Regions from separate parts of the Paractinoplanes hotanensis genome, predicted to be linked through region 1. Evidence: riboswitches for the same ligand, from Rfam matches in the RefSeq annotation. Region 1 holds a riboswitch; the other holds the start of a gene.
What was found. Region 1 has a riboswitch for thiamine pyrophosphate ahead of LXN57_RS23365 (ECF transporter S component). Riboswitches for the same ligand answer to the same signal wherever they lie in the genome.
Positions count from the first base shown of each region.

Region 2: linked by a shared signal. The riboswitch ahead of LXN57_RS19770 (thiamine phosphate synthase) and the one ahead of LXN57_RS23365 (ECF transporter S component) in region 1 are both predicted to bind thiamine pyrophosphate.

Region 1 is NZ_JAMQOL010000032.1:64,431-71,906, reverse strand. Features, by position in the region: gene LXN57_RS23380 (sensor histidine kinase) at 1-21, opposite strand, end outside; gene LXN57_RS23375 (energy-coupling factor transporter transmembrane component T family protein) at 178-978, opposite strand; gene LXN57_RS23370 (ABC transporter ATP-binding protein) at 975-2,462, opposite strand; gene LXN57_RS23365 (ECF transporter S component) at 2,482-3,054, opposite strand; TPP riboswitch at 3,127-3,229, opposite strand; gene LXN57_RS23360 (alpha/beta fold hydrolase) at 3,340-4,161, shown strand; gene LXN57_RS23355 (DUF6328 family protein) at 4,193-4,747, shown strand; gene LXN57_RS23350 (hypothetical protein) at 4,713-5,321, opposite strand; gene LXN57_RS23345 (Fur family transcriptional regulator) at 5,349-5,753, opposite strand; gene LXN57_RS23340 (ArsR/SmtB family transcription factor) at 5,750-6,046, opposite strand; gene LXN57_RS23335 (metal ABC transporter permease) at 6,095-6,964, opposite strand; gene LXN57_RS23330 (metal ABC transporter ATP-binding protein) at 6,967-7,476, opposite strand, start outside.
Region 2 is NZ_JAMQOL010000025.1:13,350-20,825, forward strand. Features, by position in the region: gene truA (tRNA pseudouridine(38-40) synthase TruA) at 1-298, shown strand, start outside; gene LXN57_RS19755 (hypothetical protein) at 307-1,224, opposite strand; gene LXN57_RS19760 (class I SAM-dependent methyltransferase) at 1,321-1,935, shown strand; gene LXN57_RS19765 (ABC-F family ATP-binding cassette domain-containing protein) at 1,968-3,614, shown strand; TPP riboswitch at 3,650-3,761, shown strand; gene LXN57_RS19770 (thiamine phosphate synthase) at 3,770-4,342, shown strand; gene thiO (glycine oxidase ThiO) at 4,335-5,339, shown strand; gene thiS (sulfur carrier protein ThiS) at 5,339-5,542, shown strand; gene LXN57_RS19785 (thiazole synthase) at 5,545-6,288, shown strand; gene LXN57_RS19790 (thiamine phosphate synthase) at 6,338-7,000, shown strand; gene thiD (bifunctional hydroxymethylpyrimidine kinase/phosphomethylpyrimidine kinase) at 7,152-7,476, shown strand, end outside.

The sequences.
Region 1 (7,476 bases):
CCACTCCCGCCGTCCCCGCATCCGGCCAGGTTATCGACGCGCCCGGCCCGCCACTACTGCCGAAAGTCAAGGGTGGCCGCCTGTGGATGACGAACGCGGCGGTCAGTGCTGATCGGGTAGCGTCAGCCCGCTTCCCTCCCTCGTGGGCGGGGGAGGCGGCGGCTCAGCGGCGGCGGGTCAGATGATCGGGCGGAAGAGGCCCAGCGCGATCGTGGTGCCGAGGATCAGGGCCGACAGCACCGCCGCGCCGGCCACGAGCATCGCGTCGGCCCGGCGGAAGACCTGCCTCCGGGCGTACGTGCGGGGAACCCCCGAGTCGAAGCCGCGCGCGTCCATCGCCACCGCGAGCCGGCCGCCCCGCCGCAGGGCGCCGACCAGCAGGGCGAAGGCCGTCGAGACGAAGAGTCGCAGCACGGCCACCGGATTGCGGCCGGCGTCGATGCCGCGGGCCCGGCGGGCCAGCGTCAGCATCTGCCATTCGGCGCCGAGCAGCGGCAGCAGGCGGAACGCGGCCAGCGCGCCGAGGGCGAACCGGGCCGGCGCCTTCGCGTTCTGCACCAGGGCGTCGGCCAGGTCGGTCGGGTCGGTGGTGGCGAAGACCAGCACGCCGGGAACGGCCACCGCGAACAGACGCAGGATCAGGCCGAGCGCTGCCATCAGCACGCCGGTGGTGACGTCGAACGGGCCCAGGTTCAGCAGCAGCGAGCCACCGCGCTCGGCGGCGAACAGCACCATCGTGACCAGCAGGCCGAACGCGCCGATCAGCAACGGCCAGGCCCGCCGGACGAGGGTGGAGTACCGCAGGCCGAAGAGCGGGACGACGGCCAGTTCGACAGCGAGCGCGATGGCGGGGGTCAGCGGGTCGAGTGTGGAGATCAGCGGAAGCGAGAAGAGCAGCGCGGCGGCCAGCTTGGCCACCGGGTTGCGGCGGGCCAGCGGGGCCGAGGGGTTCGCGACGGGCTGGAGCGCGAGAGTCATGGGCCGCCGCCGGGGCGGCGGTGGGGGAGGGGATCGCGCACGCGGGCGGAGCCCAGGCGATGGGTGCGGTCGGCCACAGTTTGCACGAAGTCGTCGTCGTGGGTGACCGCGACGATGCCGTGGCCGTCGTCGCGCAGCGTGGCGAGCAGGGTGACCAGCTCGATCCAGGTGCGCCTGTCCTGGCCGAAGGTCGGCTCGTCGAGCACCAGCAGGCGGGGCGCGGTGGCCAGCGCGGTGGCCACGCTCAGGCGGCGGGCCTCGCCGCCCGAGAGCGTGTACGGGTTGGCCCCGGCCAGCTTGCTCAGGCGCAGCCGGTCGAGCAGATCGTCGACGATCCGGGTCACTTCGGCCGCTGACCGGCCCAGCCGCCGCGGGCCGACGGCCAGCTCGTCGGCGACGCGGGCGGTGACGAACTGGTGCTCCGGGTTCTGGAAGACCGAACCGATCCGCCCGGTCAGGGTGGCCGCCCGCCACCGGTGCGGCGGGCGGTCGTCGCCGAAGCCGTGCACCCGGCCGCCGGTCGGCGCGAGCAGGCCGCCGAGCGTCAGTGCCAGCGTCGACTTCCCGGCGCCGTTGGGGCCGGTCACGGCCAGCACCTCGCCGGCGTTCACGGCCAGTGACACCGGCGCGAGTCTCTGGCTCACCGCCACCTGCGAAGCACGGACGAGCTCGGGTCCGGGCGGGGTGGCCGACTTGAGCGGGGGGATCGTGAAGCCGGGCACCCAGACGCCCTCGTCGGCCAGCCGGTCGCCGTACGCCGCGAACACCATCTCGGGCGCGCCGTCGGCTCGCACCCCGCCACCCGCCTCGAGCACGACCACCCGGTCGACCAGGGGCAGCGCCTCGGCCACCCGGTGTTCGACCAGGATCGTGGTCTGGTCCCGCAGCGCGGCGAGCGACTCGCGCACCAGCTCGGCGCCGGCCGGGTCCAGATTGGCGGTCGGCTCGTCGAGCAGCAGCAGGCCGGGCCGCAGCGCCAGCACCCCGGCGAGCGCCAGCCGCTGTGCCTCGCCGCCGGACAGCGCTGCCGTCGACCGGATGATCGGGTAGGGAAAGCCGACCCGGTCGAGCGCGTCGCTGACCCGGGGCCAGATCTGGGCCGGCGGCACGCCGCGATTCTCCAGGCCGAACGCCACGTCGTCGCCGCTGCGGGCCATGACCAGCTGGGTCTGCGGATCTTGGAAGACGATGCCCACCCCTTGCCCGGGTTCTCCGTGCCGTCCGGAGGACCAGGCTTCGGTTGTTGCGCGGTGGCGGGCCTTGAGCGGATCGAGGCCGTCGATCTCGATCGTGCCCGCGGCCTCGCCCGAGTCCTCCGGGAGCAGGCCGGCCAGCGCCGCGAGCAGGGTGCTCTTGCCGGCCCCGGAGGGACCGAGCAGGAGCACCCGCTCGCCGTGCGCGATGTGCAGGTCGACGTCGCGGACAGCCCAGGCGCGCCGGCCGGCATGCCGCCAGCCGAATCCGCGGAGGACGACCTCACTCATATCTACCAATCGAACCAAATCAGACGAGCGCGCGCGACCGGCCCGCCGGGAAACGATCGAGAACGCCGGTCTGGGCCAGCGCGCGGGTCAGCAGCACGCTGCCGAGCCCGGCGATGACCAGAGCCGACACCCCGGTGATGAGGATGTACGGGATCCGCATGGTGGCCCACGACGTGCCGCCGTACCAGACGAACGCGTCGTAGACCGCGGCCACCACCCCGGCCGTCGCGCCCGCCAGCAGCGCCACCGGCAGGCGGTAGACCTTGTAGGCGAAGATCGCGAAGATCAGCTCGGCGCCCAGCGCCTCCAGCGGGCCCTGCACGACGATCGTCCAGCCCCAGCTCACGCCGATGGCCACCGAGACGAGCGAGGCCAGCGAGAGGGTGTAGAACGCCGCGCCCGGCTTGCGCACGATCAGCGCGCCGAGCACGGCCGGCACCAGCCAGACGCCGTAGAGCACGGCCCGGCCGGGCAGCGGGATGGCGTCGGCGGGGCCGTTCCAGAGCAGACCCCACGCCCAGAAGATCACGCCGAACGAGACGGCGATGATCGAGGCGATCACGATGTCTATCGTGCGCCAGCGGTTGTTCATGGTTGGAACCTCCCAGTTTGTACCGGGAGGAGACGCACGCCGTCTCCCGGGCGGGCCCGGGACACGGCGCGGCTGGAGAAAAGACCGAACTTCCTGCGCTGGCATTACCCAGATCAGGTGCGAGGGTCTGCGGTCGCCCGCACTCTCAGCGCTGTGCGCTCCCCTGTCGGACGAGCTTCGTTCGCGACGTACGGTGACCGTCGAGGACAAGGCTCGGTGCTGTTGTGCTGTGTTTCGATGAACGTAACACCGTAGCGGGTCGCCGAACAGCGAGGGAGTGATCACATGGAGATCAAGGCGCGTGGCCTGACCTTCGACGTGTACGAGGGCGGGCCGGCCGACGGCGATCCGGTGCTCCTGCTGCACGGTTTCCCGCAGGACCACCGCGAGTTCGATCTGCTCGCGCCGAAGTTGCACGCCGCCGGTCTCCGGACGTACGCCCTGGATCAGCGCGGCACCTCGCCCGGCGCCCGCCCGGCCGAGGTCAGCGCCTACCACCTGAGCGAGCCGACTGCCGACGCGGTGGCCGTGCTCGACGCGCTCGGCATCGAGTCGGCCCACGTGATCGGGCACGACTGGGGGGCGATCGTCGGCTGGTGGCTGGCCTCGGCGCACCCCGATCGCCTGCGCACCCTGACCGCCGTCTCGGTGCCGCACCCCAAGGCGCTGGGCCTGGTCCTGCGGACGCGCGCGTCCCAGCGGGCCCGGATGACGTACTTCAAGGTCTTCCAGTCCCGGCAGGCCGAGCGGTTGCTGCTGGCCCGGGACGGCGCCGTGCTGCGGGCCATGTTCAAGCCGATCGGCCACCGCGGCGACAAGTACGTCGAGGCGATGCGCGACGACCCGGGCCGGCTCACCGGCGGCCTGAACTGGTACCGCGCGGCAACCGGCAACCCACCCGGCGGCCCCGGCCCCATCGAGGTGCCCACCACCTACGTCTGGAGCGACAAGGACGGTGTGGTCTCGCTGACCGCCGCTCTGCGTACGCGCGACTGGGTCCAGTCCGACTACGAAATGGTTGCTATGCGGGGTATCAGCCATTGGGTACCGGAGCAGGCCGCGACCGCCCTCGCCGAGGCGGCGCTCCGCCGGATCGGCCGAGTTTGATTTCTGTTCACTTTGGGGAATCCGCAGCGTCATGGCAGACGAGGTACGTGGCAGGCACGAAACAGAGAAGCAGCGCTGGGACCGTAATTTCGCCGATCTGTTGCAGGAGCTGCGGGTCGCCCAGACCGGCATCCAGATCCTGTTCGCCTTTCTGCTGACCCTGCCCTTCAGTAACCGGTTCCCCGAGGTCACGCAGTTCCAGAAGGACGTCTACGTGGTGGCGCTGCTGGCCGCGGCCGGCGCCACCGCGATGATCATCGCGCCGGTCGCCTTCCACCGGGCGCTCTTCCGGCAGGGCCGCAAGCCCGAGCTGGTGCGCTACGCCCACGCGATGGCCACCGGCGGGCTGTTCTTCCTGCTGGTCTCGATGGTCAGCGCGGTCCTGCTGGTCACCGACTTCATCCTGGCCCGGCCGATCGCGTTCGTCTTCACCGGGATCACCGCCGCCTTCTTCCTCACCTTCTGGGCCGCTGTGCCGTTCTTCCGGCGCAACTGGATCGAGGACGAGGACGAGGAGGAGGAGGAGGACGAGCGGGTCAGCCGGACGGAGGTCACCCCCGGCGAGACCGCAGACCGAGTCTCCTGAGCTCGAGCTCGGCCAGCGCGTCGACCGCCTCGGCGTCGCCGTTGCGCCAGCTCTGGGCGATGTCCGGGCCGAGCTTGGCCAGGCGGTTCAGCGGCTGGCCGGCCAGGGCACGCAGGGCCAGCAGGTCGCGGCCGGCGGGCTGATCGCGTACGGCCGAAGCCACCGCGGCCCGGCGCATCCAGCGCAACCGCAGCGGGAGCCAGCCGAACAGCACCAGCGCCAGCGGAACGGCCACGGCGATCAGCGCGACCACGAGCGCCAGCGTGTCGACGATGTCCTGCTGCTGGCGTCCGGCCTCGGCGATTGACCGGGCGGCCGAGGCGGCCCCCTCGAACGGCTTGACCAGCTGGTCACCGACGAGCGGCACCCCGCCGACCTTGCTGCCGGCGTCGGTCAGGTTGTCGGCGATGCCGCCGCCGGCGCTCTCGAGCTTGGCGCCCGGCACAGCCAGCTTCTCGACCATGTCGTTGACCCACAGGCCCGCCCGGACCCACGCATAGACCCAGAGGACCACGAGGATGTCGGTGAGGAGCTGGCGTACGGCGGCGGGGACCCGGTCGGCATAGATCTTCACGCCGCACAGCGTCCCATGGGGACGAAGTCAGCGCTTCGCGCAGACGGGGCACGTTCCGAAGATCTCCAACGTGTGCGAGACGTCGACGTAGCCGTGCCGGCTCGCCACCTTGTCGGCCCACGACTCGACCGCCGGGCCCTCCACCTCGACCGCGCTGCCGCACTCCCGGCACACGAGATGGTGGTGGTGGCCCTGGCTGCACCGGCGGTAGAGGTGCTCGCCGCCGGGCGGGCGCATGACGTCGATCTCGCCCGCGTCGGCCAGCCCCTGCAGGGTGCGGTAGACCGTGGTCAGGCCCACGCGCTCACCGCGTTCCTTCAGCCGGGCGTGCAGCTCCTGCGCGCTGTAGAAGCCCTCGGCCTCGGCCAGCACGGCGCTCACCGCGGTGCGCTGCTTGGTGTTGCGCTGCCCGACGTTCTGTTCGGTGCTCACGATCGGACCTCCCTCGCGTGACTGACCGCGTCGGCGACGATGTGCGCGACGTGATCGTCCACCAGCGAGTATGCGATCTCCCGGCCACGTCGTGCACCCCGGACCACCCCGGCGCCCCGCAGCACCCGCAGGTGCTGGGAGACCAGGGGTTGCGGCGCGCCGAGCTTCTCGACCAGCTCGTGCACGCAGCGTTCACCGGCGCCCAGCTCGGCGACGATCGCCACCCGGATCGGCGCGGACAGGGCTCGCAGCAGCTCGCCGGCGGATTCGTACGCCTCGTATCCGCTCGTCATCGGACCTCCTGCAGGACCTGGCTACTGGGCGTGGTTGTCATTGTGGGCTCAGACCTTTTGCAGGACGACGTCAGGTGGTTCGACTTCGTGGGGCGGGTGGACACGTCGCCGCACCACGCGCCAACCGGCGGCGCCGACCGTGATCGCGACGAAGACGGCCAGGGCCAGGATCACCGTGGTGGCGCCGGGCGGGGTGTCGGCCTCGGCCGAGACGACGACCCCGGCGCCCGCGGCGACCAGGCCGATCGCCATCGCCGCGGCCATCGTGGTGCGGAAGCCGCGGGTGACCTGCTGGGCGGCGGCAACCGGAATCACCATCAGGGCCGAGACGAGCAGCAGTCCCACCGTACGCATGGCGATCGTGACCGTCACGGCGGTGGTCACCGCCATCAGGATGTTGAGCGCGCGCACCGGCAGGCCGCTGACCCGGGCGTATTCCTCGTCGTTGCAGACCGCGAAGAGCGCCGGCCGGAAGGCCAGCATGGCGATCAGCACCGCCGCCCCGAGCACGGCGATCACCGCGATGTCCTCGGGGGACGTGGTGATCAGCGAACCGAAGAGGTACTGCACCAGGCTGTTGCTGCTGGCGTCGTCGGAGAGCGCGACCAGCACCACGCCGCCCGCGATGCCGCCGTAGAACAGCAGCGCCAGGGCCAGGTCGCCCGAGGTGCGGCCGCGCTCGCGGATCAGCTCGACGCCGACCGCGCCGATCGCGGCCACGATGACCGCGCTGAGCACGGGGGACTGGTTGAGCAGCAGGCCCACCCCGACGCCGGTCAGCGCCACGTGGCCGATGCCGTCGCCGATCAGCGAGAGCCGGCGCTGCACCAGATAGATGCCGAGCGCGGGAGCGGCCAAGCCGATGATCAGCGCGCCCATCAGGGCCCGCATCATGAAGTCGTACTGGAAAAGGTCCATCGCTAGCTGGCCGCGATCCGGTCGGTGGGAGCGACGCAGATGCCGGTCGCCTGGGGCACGGCGTGCGGGTGAACGTGGTCGTGGCCGGGCTCGGCGTGGTGGCCGGCCGGCTCGGGCGGCGGGCCCACGTGCGCGATGCGGCCCTCGTGCACCACAACCGCCCGGTCGATCAGCGGCCGCAGCGGGCCGAGCTCGTGCGCGACCAGCAGGATCGCGCCGCCGGTGGACTGGAACCGGCTCAGCGCGGCCGCGAACGCCTCCTGGCTGGCCGCGTCCACCCCGGCCGTCGGCTCGTCGAGCACCAGCAGATCGGGCTGGCCGGCCAGGGCGCGGGCGATGAGCGTCCGTTGCTGCTGTCCACCCGAGAGCGTGGTCACCGGGTCGTTGATCCGATCCAGCAGGCCGACATCGGTCAGGGCGTCGCGCACCGCGGTCTTGTCGGCGGCCCGGGACATCCGGAAGATGCCGCGCCGCGCCAGGCGCCCGGAGGCCACGATCTCGCCGACCGTGGC
Region 2 (7,476 bases), on a different contig from region 1:
GACCGTCCGGGCGATCACCAGCCTCGACTGGCGGCGTGATCCGGACGGGGTCGTGGTGGCCACCGTGCAGGCCGACGCGTTCTGCCAGTCGATGGTGCGCAGCCTGGTCGGGGCGTTGCTGGCCGTGGGCGACGGGCGGCGCGACCCGGGGTGGCCGTCGACGCTGCTCACCCTGTCGGAACGCTCCAGCGCGGTCACGGTGGCGCCGGCGCACGGCCTCACGCTGATCGCGGTCGGCTACCCGGACGAGAGCGACTACGCCGTACGGGCCGAAGCCACCCGACGCCTCCGGGCCTGAGAAAGGGTTCAGGAGGCGGCGAGCACGCCGGGCGGCTGTGGGGGAGCCGCCTGGTGGCCCAGCACCGAACCGCCGAGGTGGGTGTCGACGAGCTCGGCGGTGATCCGGGCCGCGTACGGATCGTCGGCCGGCACGACCTGCCCGCCGGGCCGGGTGATCACGCAGTACAGCAGGAAGTTGCCGCGGGTCCGCCAGCCGACCTGCGCGGTCGACGAGTCGCCGGGGACGGCCGGGATCGAGGTGAACCCGCCGTCCCCGCTCTCGACCAGCCCGCGCACCAGGTCGTCGACCTCGGCGGCGCCGGCCGCGTCGGACAGGGTGAACACCCCGGCGGTGACCCGGTAGTCGCCGTACGGCGCGGTGATGCCGGCCCGTACCACCTCGCTGCAGCCGCGCCCCACGAGCACCGCACCGAGCTTTCCGGTGGTGGCCGTGCGGCAGTCGGCGTCGAGGTGGCGCACCTCGATCCGGTAGGCCCCCGTGGCGCCCGCCGGTCGGAGTTCGTCACCCGGGAAGACCTCCCCGCGAGCCGGCGTGGCCGGCGCCATCGGGGTCACCGACTGCCGCTGATGCCGGTCCGAGGCGAGCACCAGGAAGCCGATGGTCAGCGCGAGGCCGAGCAGGATCACGCCGGCGATGCCCTGGGTGAGCCAGAGCACCGCCCGCTGCGGTTCGACGGCGGACCGGCGCCGGGTGGTGGTGCGCCGAACCCGCGGCCGCGGCGACGCAACCCGCCGCTTGCGCGGGGGTGGCGCCACCACCCGCCGGCCGCGCAGCTGGGGCAGCGCCACCCGCAGGAGGCTCGAATGGGGTGGCGCCGGCGGCGGCCGGTGCTGGCCACCCGATCCGATGCCGCGGACCAGGAGCACCAGGCCGCCGTCGGCGGTCGCGCGGTGGGCTGGACGAGGAGGGGTGCCGTACCGCATGGCGACCAGGCTAGAAGCGCACCGTGATCGATGAACGCACAGAATGTGCGGCACCCCGCCGAACGTCCGCGCGTTATCCGGCGGCAGACTGGTGCGGTGACCGCAGACCATTACTTCAGCGCCGAGCCCACCGCGCCCGAGGTGCGCAGTGAGATCGTGTTCAACGTCGCGGGCCGCGACTACCGGCTGACCGTCGCGGCCGGCGTGTTCAGCGCGAGCCGGCTCGACCCGGGCACCGCCGTGCTGCTGCGCAAGGGTGACCTGCCGACTGCCGCGATCGCCGGCACGTTCCTCGACCTCGGCTGCGGCTACGGGCCGATCGCATGTGTGCTTGCGTCCGAGGCGCCGCGGGCCGTGGTGCACGCGGTCGACGTGAACTCGCGCGCCCGCGAGCTGACCGCGCTGAACGCCGGGGTGCTGGGCCTGGCCGACCGGGTGCGGGTGGCCGCGCCCGACGACGTGCCGGCCGACGTGACGTTCGACCAGATCTGGAGCAACCCGCCGACCCACGTGGGCAAGGCCGAGTTGCGGGCGCTGATGGAGCGCTGGTTGCCGCGGCTCGCGCCGGACGGGGTGGCCTGGCTGGTGATCAACCGAAATCTCGGTGGTGACTCGCTTCACGCCTGGCTGGCCGACACCGGCTGGGCGGTAGAGCGTATCGCCAGCCAGCGGGGCTTCCGGGTGCTGAAAGTGACGCGAAAAACCAACTGACGTTCGTCGTCGCCGCAGGGATGATTGCGGCCATGGGTTACGTGGATGTCGCTGGGGCCGGATTTGTGCTGCCCGACGGGCGCCGGCTCTTCGCCGACGTCGCGTTCCGGGTCGGTGAGGGAGCCAAGGTCGCGCTGGTCGGGCCGAACGGCGCGGGCAAGACGACGCTGCTGCGCATGGTGGCGGGCGACCTCGCGCTGCCCGAGGGCACGATCGCGCGGTCCGGTGGGCTCGGCGTGATGCGCCAGTTCATCGGCATGATCGGCGACGACCGTACGCTCGAAGATCTGGCCCTGTCGCTGGTGAAACCCGAGCTCGGCGCGGCCGGCGAACGGCTCGCGAAGGCCGCGGCGGCGCTCGACGACACCGAGCGCAGCCAGTTGGCGTACGCGAATGCTTTGGCCCACTGGGGTGAGGCCGGGGGCTACGACGTCGAGGTGCTCTTCGACGTCGTAGCCGTCGCGATCCTGGGCAAGCCGTGGGACGAGGTGCGGCACCGTCCGGTGCGGACACTCTCGGGCGGGCAGCAGAAGCGGTTCGCGCTCGACCTGCTGCTGCGCGGCGACGACGAGGTGCTCCTGCTCGACGAGCCTGACAACTTTCTCGACGTACCGGGAAAGCGGTGGCTCGAGGCGCGGCTGCACGAGTCACCGAAATCCGTGCTCTACGTCTCGCACGACCGGGAGTTGCTGGCCCAGACGGCCGACCGTGTGGTCGCCGTCGAGGGTGGCAGCGCGTGGACGCATCCGGGTGGCTTCGCGTCGTGGCACGAGGCGCGGGTGCACCGCCACGACCGGATGGAGGAGAACCGCCGCCGCTGGGACGAGGAGCACCAGAAACTCAAGGACCTGGTGTTCACGCTCAAGCAGAAGGCGACCTTCAACGACGGGCTGGCCTCGCGCTACCAGGCGGCCCAGACTCGCCTGCGCAAGTTCGAGGAGGCCGGTCCGCCGCCGACCCCGCCCAAGGAGCAGTCGCTGCGGATGAATCTGCGCGGCGGGCGTACGGCCAAACGGGCGGTGATCTGCGAGCAGCTCGAGATGGAGAACCTGACGTTCCCGTTCGACCTGGAGATCTGGTACGGCGACCGGGTGGCGGTGCTGGGCGCCAACGGCACCGGCAAGTCGCACTTCCTCCGCCTGCTGGCGGCCGGCGGCAGCGACCCCGAGGCCGAGAACAAACCGGTCGACGGCGCCCCGCTGTCCCACGTGGCGCACAACGGCGTCGCCCGGCTCGGCGCCCGCGTCCGGCCGGGGCACTTCTCGCAGACCCACGACCGGCCCGAACTGCTCGGACGCACGCTGGTCGAGATCCTGTGGCGCGGTGACGACCACCGGTCCGGAATGGACCGGGCGGGGGCCATGAAGGCGCTCAACCGGTACGAGCTGTCACAGCAGGGTGACCAGCGGTTCGGCACGCTCTCGGGCGGTCAGCAGGCGCGTTTCCTGGTGCTGCTGCTGGAGCTGTCGGGGGCGACCGTGCTGCTGCTCGACGAGCCGACGGACAACCTCGACCTGGCCTCGGCCGAAGCCTTGGAGGAGGGGCTGCGTCTGTTCGAGGGGACCGTGATCGCGGTCACTCACGACCGCTGGTTCACCCGCTCGTTCGACCGCTTCGTGCTGTTTCAGAGCGACGGCGAGGTCGTCGAGACCCCCGAACCAGTTTGGGACGTGCGCTAGTTTTTTGTCCTCGGGCCGGGTTATGGTCCGAGGCAACACAACCCCACGGGAGTCCGGTGCACCGGGCTGAGAGGGGGGCTGACGCGGCCCCCGACCGTCGAACCTGATCCGGATCATGCCGGCGCAGGGAGGAGCGTCCGTTGTCGTTTCCGCGTTTGCATATCGTCACCGACTCGCTCGACGTCGTCCGGGGCGTGCTCGGGCACGGCCCGGTGGCCGTCCAGATCAGAGTCAAGACCAACGACCGCGCGGCGTACGCCCTGACGGTCGCCGCCCTCGAGCTGTGCCGCCCGGCCGGGGCGCTCTGCCTGGTCGACGACCGGGTCGGGGTGGCGCTGGCGGCCGGCGCCGACGGGGTCCACGTGGGCGCCGACGACCTGCCGGTGGCCGCCGCCCGGCGAGTGCTCGGGCAGCACGCGATCCTCGGTGCGACCTGCCGCAACCCCTCCGCCGCCCGCGCCGCCGTCGCGGACGGCGCGTCGTATCTCGGCGTGGGGCCGACGTTCACGACGACGAGCAAGAGCGGGCTGCCCGATCCGATCGGTCCCGCGGGGGTCGCGGCGATAACGCGGGCCGTGCCGGGAACGCCGGTGATCGCGATCGCGGGCATCACGCCGGAACGGGTGGCCCAGCTCGACTGCTACGGCGTGGCCGCGATCTCGGCGGTCGCCGTGGATCCCGCGGGCGTGACAGCGGAGTTCCTGAAGGCGCTGGCGTCCGATGAGTGACATCGCGATCGTCGGGGGCGGCGTCATCGGGCTGGCCATCGCCTCGCGGCTGGTCGACCGGGGCGCCGACGTGACGGTGTTCGACGGCGGCGACGAGGGCGCCTGGCACGTCGCGGCCGGCATGCTCGCGCCCGGCGGCGAGTCCGAGCACGAGGATCCGCGGCTGATCCGGCTGTTCGAACGGTCGGCCGAGCTGTGGCCCGGCTTCGCGGCCGGGCTGGGCGTCGACGTCGGCTACGACGACACCGGCACGCTCGGCCTCGCCATGACGGCCGACGACGTGGCCGAGCGGTCGCGCCTCTGGACCGGGCAGCAATTGCCCCTGCTGCGCCCGTCCCAGCTGCGCGAGTTGGAACCGGCGCTTTCCCCCCGCGTACGCCTGGGGGCCCTCGCCCGGGCCGAGCGCCAGGTCGACCCGCGCAAGGTGGTGGCGGCCCTCCGCGACCGCCTCGGCTCGCGGATCGTCGCCAAGCGGGTCGACTCGCTGTCCGATATAGAGGCACGGACGGTGGTCGTGGCGGCCGGCTGCGGCACCGCCCCGCTCACCGGGTTGCCCGTGCGGCCGGTGAAGGGTCAGGTGCTGCGGTTACGGGGTGAGCCCGGCCTGCTGCGGCATGTGCTGGACGCGGCGGTCGACGGTCGCGAGGTCTACCTCGTGCCGCGCGCGGACGGCGAGATCGTGGTCGGCGCGACCCAGGAGGAGCGCACCGACCGGCTGATCACCGCGGGTGGCGTCCACGAGCTGCTGCGCGCCGCCCTCGACCTGGTGCCGGCGCTGGCCGAGTTCGAGCTGACCGAGACCACGGTCGGGCACCGGCCCGGCAGCCCCGACAACGCGCCCCTGCTGGGCCGCCTGGACGAGCGCGTGATCGTGGCCGCCGGGCACTTCCGAAACGGCATCCTGCTGACGCCGGTCACCGCCGAGCTCATCGCCGACCTGGTGCTCACTGGCGAGGCCGATCCCACGCTGGCCGACTTCTCACCCCGGAGGTTCTGATGCGGCTGACGGTGAACGGGCGCAGCTCCGACGGTTTTGTGCGCGATCTGTCCGTACGGGAACTCGTCGAGACGATCACCGAGGCGCGGCGCGGCGTGGCGGTCGCGGTCAACGGCGAGGTGGTGCCCCGCTCGACGTGGGAGGCCACGGCCCTGGCCGAGGGCGACTCGGTCGAAGTGCTCACCGCGGCGCAGGGAGGCTGACGATGCTGTTCGGCAAGTCACGACTGATCCTGGGGACCGGCGGGGCGAACAGTCTGGCCGCGCTGGAGCAGGCGATCGTCGCCTCCGGAACCGACCTGGTGACGGTGGCGCTCCGCAGGGTCGACGCGGCCGGCCCCGGACTGCTGCCGATGCTCGACCGGCTCGGCGTGCGGGTGCTCCCCAACACGGCCGGCTGCTACACGGCGGGCGACGCGGTGAAGACCGCCCACCTGGCCCGGGACGCCTTCGAGACCGACCTGATCAAGCTAGAGGTGATCGGCGACGAGCGGACCCTGCTGCCCGACGGGATCGAGCTGCTGCGGGCCGCGGAACAGCTGGTGGGCGACGGCTTCACGGTGCTGCCGTACACCAGCGACGACCCGATCCTGGCCCGCCGCCTGGCCGACGTGGGCTGCGCGGCGGTGATGCCGGCCGGTTCGCCGATCGGCTCCGGGCTGGGCATCTCGAACCCGCACCACATCCGCCTGATCCGGCAGAGCGTGGACGTTCCGGTGGTGCTTGACGCGGGTATCGGCACGGCCTCGGACGCGGCGCTCGCGATGGAACTGGGCTGCGACGCGGTGCTGGTCGCGAGCGCGATCACCCGCTCCGACGACCCCGGAGCGATGGCCGAGGCCATGCGGCACGCGGTGATCGCGGGCCGGCTGGCCTTCACGGCGGGACGGATCCCGCGACGGTTCCACGCTCTGGCGTCCACTTCGGACGACGGGCTGGCCCAGTGGTGACGCCTCGCGGGCCCGTGGTGCTGACCGATTCGGTCGAAGGGCCGGCGCCGTGGTGACGCCGGGCGGGCTCGTGGTGCTCACCGATCGGCGGCTCGCGGCCGGGTCTGTCGTCGAGGTGGTGCGGGCCGCGGTACGCGGGGGCGCGTCGTGGGTCATCCTGCGCGAAAGGGACCTGCCGTACGAGTCCCGGCTGCGGCTCGCGACGGAGCTGCGCGACGTTGTTCCGGCCGGGCGGTTGATCGTCGCCGGGCCTGACCCGCTGGGCGGTGACGCGGTTCATCTGGCCGAGCGCGACCCGCTGCCGATCGGCGACGTGCGGTTGGCCGGGCGTTCGCGGCACGGACGCCTGTCCGATGAGGACTATGCGACGCTCTCGCCGATCTGGCTGACGGAAACGAAACCGGGGTACGGCCCGGCGCTGGGGCCGGCCGCAGCGGCTCGGCTGGCGGGGGATGTGCCGTGGCTGGCTCTCGGGGGGATCGACTCGGCGGCCCGGGCCGCGGAATGCGCGGCGGTGGGGGCGGCCGGGGTCGCTGTGCTGGGCGCGATCATGCGATCCGCCGATCCGGAACGGACGGCGGCCGAGTTGACCGAAGCGTTCACCGCTACCGCCGCCGCCCCACCCAGGGTGGGCAGCCTATCGGAGCACGCCGAGAAGCGGCTCGAGTTATCCACAGGCATGTCTGAGCGGCGGGCGGTGACGTGGTCGTGACGACGTCCAGCGGGCGGGTCGCCGACGAGCCGGACTTCGAGGGCGAACTGAGGATTCACGCTGGCCGCAAGGCGTATGGCGCTGCCGGCCTTCCGGTTGAGTGGTGCCCGTTGTCCACAGGCGCAGCACGCTGGCGGCCGGTGAGGCCGGCATGACGCCGCCGGTGGTGTTGACGATCGCCGGGTCGGATTCCGGTGGGGGAGCGGGGATCCAGGCCGACCTCAAGACTTTCGCGGCGCTCGGTGCCTTCGGCGTCTCGGTGATCACCGCAGTGACGGCGCAGAACACGCTCGGCGTCACCGCCATCCACCCGATTCCGATCGACGTGGTGGCAGCTCAGTTGGACGCGGTGCTCGACGACTTCCCGCTGGCGGCGGTCAAGGTCGGCATGATCGGCGACCCGGCGGTGGCCGAGCTGATCCTGGACCGGGCCGACCGGCTGCCCAACCTGGTGGTCGATCCGGTGCTGGTGGCCA